Regions from separate parts of the Bacillus silvicola genome, predicted to be linked through region 2. Evidence: a T-box and tRNA genes for the amino acid it is inferred to sense, from the RefSeq annotation. Region 2 holds a T-box; the other holds one or more tRNA genes.

Region 1 (3,402 bases), on a different contig from region 2:
CTCTGGTTAAGGAACTCGGCAAAATGACCCCGTAACTTCGGGAGAAGGGGTGCTTTCTTAACGGAAAGCCGCAGTGAATAGGCCCAAGCGACTGTTTAGCAAAAACACAGGTCTCTGCGAAGCCGTAAGGCGAAGTATAGGGGCTGACACCTGCCCGGTGCTGGAAGGTTAAGGAGAGGGGTTAGCGTAAGCGAAGCTCTGAACTGAAGCCCCAGTAAACGGCGGCCGTAACTATAACGGTCCTAAGGTAGCGAAATTCCTTGTCGGGTAAGTTCCGACCCGCACGAAAGGTGTAACGATTTGGGCACTGTCTCAACCAGAGACTCGGTGAAATTATAGTACCTGTGAAGATGCAGGTTACCCGCGACAGGACGGAAAGACCCCGTGGAGCTTTACTGTAGCCTGATATTGAATTTTGGTACAGTTTGTACAGGATAGGCGGGAGCCATTGAAACCGGAGCGCTAGCTTCGGTGGAGGCGCTGGTGGGATACCGCCCTGACTGTATTGAAATTCTAACCTACGGGTCTTATCGACCCGGGAGACAGTGTCAGGTGGGCAGTTTGACTGGGGCGGTCGCCTCCTAAAGTGTAACGGAGGCGCCCAAAGGTTCCCTCAGAATGGTTGGAAATCATTCGTAGAGTGCAAAGGCATAAGGGAGCTTGACTGCGAGACCTACAAGTCGAGCAGGGACGAAAGTCGGGCTTAGTGATCCGGTGGTTCCGCATGGAAGGGCCATCGCTCAACGGATAAAAGCTACCCCGGGGATAACAGGCTTATCTCCCCCAAGAGTCCACATCGACGGGGAGGTTTGGCACCTCGATGTCGGCTCATCGCATCCTGGGGCTGTAGTCGGTCCCAAGGGTTGGGCTGTTCGCCCATTAAAGCGGTACGCGAGCTGGGTTCAGAACGTCGTGAGACAGTTCGGTCCCTATCCGTCGTGGGCGTAGGAAATTTGAGAGGAGCTGTCCTTAGTACGAGAGGACCGGGATGGACGCACCGCTGGTGTACCAGTTGTTCTGCCAAGGGCATAGCTGGGTAGCTATGTGCGGAAGGGATAAGTGCTGAAAGCATCTAAGCATGAAGCCCCCCTCAAGATGAGATTTCCCATAGCGTAAGCTAGTAAGATCCCTGAAAGATGATCAGGTTGATAGGTTCGAGGTGGAAGCATGGTGACATGTGGAGCTGACGAATACTAATAGATCGAGGACTTAACCATATAATATGTAGCAATGTTATCTAGTTTTGAAGGAATATATGTTTAGATTTCTTCTTGACATTCTGAAAAGAATGTGTATAATGATAAAAGTCTGGTAATGATGGCAGAGAGGTCACACCCGTTCCCATACCGAACACGGAAGTTAAGCTCTCTAGCGCCGATGGTAGTTGGGACCTTGTCCCTGTGAGAGTAGGACGTTGCCAGGCTTGTATTATTCCGCAGTAGCTCAGCGGTAGAGCTATCGGCTGTTAACCGATCGGTCGTAGGTTCGATTCCTACCTGCGGAGCCATTATGCTTCCATAGCTCAGCTGGTAGAGTACTTCCATGGTAAGGAAGAGGTCACCGGTTCAAGCCCGGTTGGAAGCTTGAGAAAAGTTTTGGATTTTTTTGGCCCGTTGGTCAAGTGGTTAAGACACCGCCCTTTCACGGCGGTAACACGGGTTCGAATCCCGTACGGGTCACCACTTTTGGAGGATTAGCTCAGCTGGGAGAGCACCTGCCTTACAAGCAGGGGGTCGGCGGTTCGATCCCGTCATCCTCCACCATATATATTTAAATGTCGGAGGGGTAGCGAAGTGGCTAAACGCGGCGGACTGTAAATCCGCTCCTTCGGGTTCGGCAGTTCGAATCTGCCCCCCTCCACCATTTTCTTTAAAATAACCTGAAAGGGTTTATTTTTTTGAGAAGATAACCATACTAGTAAATATTAATGGGCTATAGCCAAGCGGTAAGGCAACGGACTTTGACTCCGTCATGCGCTGGTTCGAATCCAGCTAGCCCAGCCATTTACGAGCCATTAGCTCAGTTGGTAGAGCATCTGACTTTTAATCAGAGGGTCGAAGGTTCGAATCCTTCATGGCTCACCATTTTCGCGGAAGTAGTTCAGTGGTAGAATACAACCTTGCCAAGGTTGGGGTCGCGGGTTCGAATCCCGTCTTCCGCTTTATTACTACGGGGCCTTAGCTCAGCTGGGAGAGCGCCTGCCTTGCACGCAGGAGGTCAGCGGTTCGATCCCGCTAGGCTCCATATAAATAGGGAAAGCTTACATCAAATGATGTAAGCTTTTTTTGTGCTTAAATTTCACATAAAAAGACAACTTGTGTATATGTTGTTTAAAATGAAAGAAGAGCATAAATAAGGAGAGATAATTATGAAAGTTGTCATTGCATCTGATTCATATAAAGAAAGTTTGAAAGCTATGGAGGCATGTGAAGCTATTGAAAGAGGTTTTGCAGCAGTTTTTCCTAAAGCAGAGTACGTTAAAGTACCAATTGGAGATGGAGGTGAAGGAACGGTCGAATCTCTTGTTGGTGCTACAATGGGAGAAATTATATCACTTAATGTGACAGGGCCGCTTGGAGAGAGCGTGCAAGCCTTTTATGGTATGTCTAAGGATAAGGAGACAGCATTTATTGAAATGGCAGCAGCATCAGGATTACAACACGTTCCAATTGAAAAGAGAAACCCACTTATTACAACAACAAAAGGGACAGGTGAACTTATATTACATGCATTAGATCAAGGAGTGAAACACATTATTTTAGGACTTGGAGGAAGTGCTACAAATGATGGTGGGGCTGGTATGCTATCCGCTTTAGGTACAAGGTTTATAAACAGGAAAGGTGAAGTAATAGAACCCTCTGGAGGGACATTAAATTTGATTACTACTGTTGATCTTTCTAGGATTGATTCACGCCTAAAGGATTTAAAGTTAGAAGCAGCGTGTGATGTAGATAACCCTTTAGTTGGAGCTAGCGGGGCATCTTTTGTATTTGCGAGACAAAAGGGCGCAAATGTAGAGATGATGAAAGAGCTAGATGAGAATTTAAAACATTATGCTAATATACTTAAACAACATGTATCTTTAGATGTATCTGAAATACCGGGGGCGGGGGCAGCTGGAGGAATGGGAGCAGCTGTCGTTGCGGTGCTAAAGGGGCAGTTAAGAAAAGGAATTGAAATTGTATTAGATTATACAAATTTTGATAAGTGTATAGAGGGCGCCGATCTGATTGTAACTGGTGAGGGAAGAATAGATGAACAAACAGCGTATGGAAAAGCTCTTGTTGGTGTCGCGAAGCGGGCGAAATATCGTCATATTCCTGTAATTGCTATTGGTGGATCTGTATCCTCGAATTATACGACTGTTTACGAAAAGGGAATTGATGCAGTGTTTAGTATTAC
Region 2 (3,402 bases):
ACGTTACTTTTTCTTCTTCTTTTTGTTGAAGTTCTACTGCTTTTTCAGCAAGTGGAGCCATTTTTACGAACCATTGTGTTGATAAGTAAGGCTCAACAACTGCACCACTACGCTCACTATGACCTACTGAATGCATATGAGGCTCAATTTCTACTAATACGCCAGCTTCTTGTAAATCTTTTACTAACGCTTTACGACATTCGAAACGATCCATGCCGTTATACTTACCAGCTTTTTCGTTCATCGATCCATCTTCATTCATTACTAAAATACGTGGTAAGTCATGACGGTTACCTACTTCAAAGTCATTCGGGTCATGAGCTGGTGTAATTTTTACAACGCCTGTTCCGAAGTCTTTTTCTACGTACTCATCAGCAATAATCGGAATCTCACGGCCTACGATTGGAAGTGTAACTGTTTTACCGATTAAGTGTTTGTAACGATCATCTTCTGGATGAACTGCTACTGCTGTATCACCAAGCATTGTTTCTGGACGAGTAGTTGCAAGACGAATGTGACCAGAACCATCTGTTAACGGATAGTTCATATGGTAGAATGCACCTTGAACTTCTTTATGAATTACTTCAATATCAGAAAGAGCTGTGCGTGTTGCTGGATCCCAGTTGATAATATATTCACCACGGTAAATTAAGCCTTTTTCGTATAATTGAACGAATACTTTATTAACCGCATCAGATAAACCTTTATCTAATGTGAAACGTTCACGAGAATAGTCTAGTCCTAAACCAACTTTTCCCCATTGTTGACGAATGTGAGAAGCGTACTCTTCTTTCCACTCCCAAGCTTTTTCAAGGAATTTCTCACGACCAAGATCGTAACGTGAAATACCTTCTTCACGAAGTTTCCCTTCTACTTTCGCTTGTGTTGCGATACCAGCATGGTCCATTCCTGGAAGCCACAGTACATCGTAACCTTGCATACGCTTCGTACGAGTTAAAATATCTTGAAGAGTTGTATCCCAAGCGTGACCTAAGTGTAACTTACCAGTTACGTTCGGAGGTGGAATTACAATTGTATACGGTTGTTTCTTCTCGTCTCCTGTTGCTTCGAAATATTTTCCTTCAAGCCACCATTGGTAAAGGCCTTCTTCAACGGACATATGATCATATTTAGTTGGTAAATTCTTTTCCGTGTTTGACATTATTTTCCCTCCTTAAAATAAAAAATGTCCCTCATCCAAAAAAGGACGAGGGACATCGCGGTACCACCTTTATTTACAAACAAATTCAGAATTTGCTTATACTCTTAATTTGATAACGGACAAATCCGTCTTTTCCTAATGAGAACTATTCCGTTCAGAAAAGATGCTCCAGGGCTACCTTCTAACATAACTATCTAGAGAATCTCCCAGCTAATGATTCTCCTCTCTGAAGACGTTTCATGTCATACTCTTCCCCTTCAATGCATTTATATGATTGTTAATTATTATATACAATAGTGTAAAAAACGAAACCTTATTCGTCAAGATAAATTTGAAACTACGGCTTTTATCTCTTTATGGAACTAATAAAAAAGATAAGCAGGGTTCTCCCTACTTATCTTCTTCATCCGTTCCCTTGCTGGGCAGCTTGTAATTGCGAAAGGAAATATTCTGTATTGCTAACGAGCCAATGCGATTGCTGCAAACTTTTCACCCCGCGGAGCTCATTTTCTTCATTACGACTCTTTCTTCTTTTCGTATACGACTGAATTTGCCGAATAAAATGCGACGGATACGTCATATATGCAAACATAAGAAGCTGCTCCTCTTTCGTAAACGGGAAATTTTTTTGATACATTTGATACCATTCAAAGCGGTCACTCCGTGCAATTGGATATGTGTTTAAAGACCGAGAATAAAAACCTACTATATCTTGCACGGGCGTTGCAAACTGCGATTTTTCTAAACTAATAAAATAGCCGTTTCGCTCATAATCAAATAAAAAATGATTAAGCGATACATTCCCATGAATGAAAGTAGTACGTGTTGTTTCCTTTTCTTTCATCGCATCATGCCATTCATTTAATTGCTTTGTTGCGAACTCGCGAGCTCTCATAACATGGTGATAATACGTACAATATTGTAATTCAAACGGAGACATATACCACTTCGCTTCAGATTCTACAAGAAACTCTTCTAACATCTCACCATCATTTTCCCAACGGTCGGATATATTTGTATAATGTTTTTCTAATTCTTCTTCTGTATACGTCTCCTCTTTCACCGTTTTTTGATGCAACGTTCCGAGCGTCTGAAACATTTTGTGATATTGATCGTTATCCTCACCGTTTCCTTCCGCACGCTCTAACCAAGGCATTAAATAATAACTATATGTCCCATCACTTAAGACATAATTTCCGTCCGTCGCATGATAAATAGGTACATAATTCGAAAAACCTTTCTCTTTCAAATATTGAATGTGATGCAAAAAATTATTCCGCTCTAATTTTCTATCTTGTATTTTCTTTAACGCATACGGACCTTGATTCGTATAAATTTTCATTACACTTCCGTGCTCTTCCATATGCTGCGTATCCAATCTATATTGCCTAACAATGGGTTCATAGCGATTTCGTAATTCAATATCCATACGAATGACCCTTTCTTATTCAAAACATAACTTTTAGGAAAAGAAAAGAGGTGAGTGAAAAAAAACACTCACTTATTTCGCCTTTGCTTTTGAAACAGGAATATATATAATTTGCCCTGTAGTTAAATATATATCTTCTGATTGATTTACACGATATAAATTTTGCACAGACGTTTCATAACGTTCTGCAACAGATTCGATTGTATCCCCTTCTTGCACAAAATACATTCTTAACTTTGTAAATTCTTCTTCCGGTTCTTTCGTAAATATTTTTGTTAAATAAAGCGCATTTTCATCTCGCTGTGAGTACGCTTCTTCTTCTTGTTCCTCCTGCTTTTTCGCTTTTTCTTTCTTGAAATCTTTTCGTCCGAACAATTCAAATTGTGGAGTTGCTTCTTTCTCCTCTTCACGCTCCACAAATTCATGTTCTTCTATTTCCTCTTCCTCTAATTTCTGCTCTTTTCTTTCTTCTAGTTGGAACGGTTCAAATGCGTAATCTTCCCACTCATCCGATTCCTTATAGACTGGTTCTTCTACATGCGTTGCAGGTCTATTTTCATCCTCTTCAGCTGGCTCATCTTCTAACTCAGCATACACCGTTTCTTCCTCTTCATCCTCGATTCTTTCTTCATCACATAAACCTGTAATAGATATATCCGCTAACAATTGTAAGCAACCATTTTCCTTTAATTCATAATCAAATTCCTCGATTGATACATATAATTCTTCAATGACTTTCACTCGATTTCTTGGAATTGATATTTCAAGCGGAAAGGAATGGACAAGCTCATTAACCCCATCTTCCCTTGTT

Evidence for each region. The T-box of region 2 lies ahead of ACP6L7_RS19145 (valine--tRNA ligase). A T-box ahead of a tRNA ligase gene usually reads a tRNA of that ligase, here a tRNA-Val.
Region 1: it has a tRNA-Val gene. The T-box ahead of ACP6L7_RS19145 (valine--tRNA ligase) is inferred to sense a tRNA for this amino acid. The anticodon was not compared.

What each region holds. Positions count from the first base shown of each region.
Region 1 covers NZ_JBNGVC010000013.1:1,054,021-1,057,422, reverse strand. The annotation lists rRNA gene ACP6L7_RS27555 (23S ribosomal RNA) at 1-1,217, shown strand, start outside; rRNA gene rrf (5S ribosomal RNA) at 1,308-1,423, shown strand; tRNA gene ACP6L7_RS27545 (tRNA-Asn) at 1,433-1,507, shown strand; tRNA gene ACP6L7_RS27540 (tRNA-Thr) at 1,512-1,584, shown strand; tRNA gene ACP6L7_RS27535 (tRNA-Glu) at 1,608-1,682, shown strand; tRNA gene ACP6L7_RS27530 (tRNA-Val) at 1,688-1,763, shown strand; tRNA gene ACP6L7_RS27525 (tRNA-Tyr) at 1,780-1,863, shown strand; tRNA gene ACP6L7_RS27520 (tRNA-Gln) at 1,929-2,003, shown strand; tRNA gene ACP6L7_RS27515 (tRNA-Lys) at 2,009-2,084, shown strand; tRNA gene ACP6L7_RS27510 (tRNA-Gly) at 2,090-2,161, shown strand; tRNA gene ACP6L7_RS27505 (tRNA-Ala) at 2,172-2,244, shown strand; gene ACP6L7_RS27500 (glycerate kinase) at 2,369-3,402, shown strand, end outside.
Region 2 covers NZ_JBNGVC010000012.1:1,384,886-1,388,287, forward strand. The annotation lists gene ACP6L7_RS19145 (valine--tRNA ligase) at 1-1,162, opposite strand, end outside; T-box leader at 1,201-1,432, opposite strand; gene ysxE (spore coat protein YsxE) at 1,566-2,591, opposite strand; gene spoVID (stage VI sporulation protein D) at 2,664-3,402, opposite strand, start outside.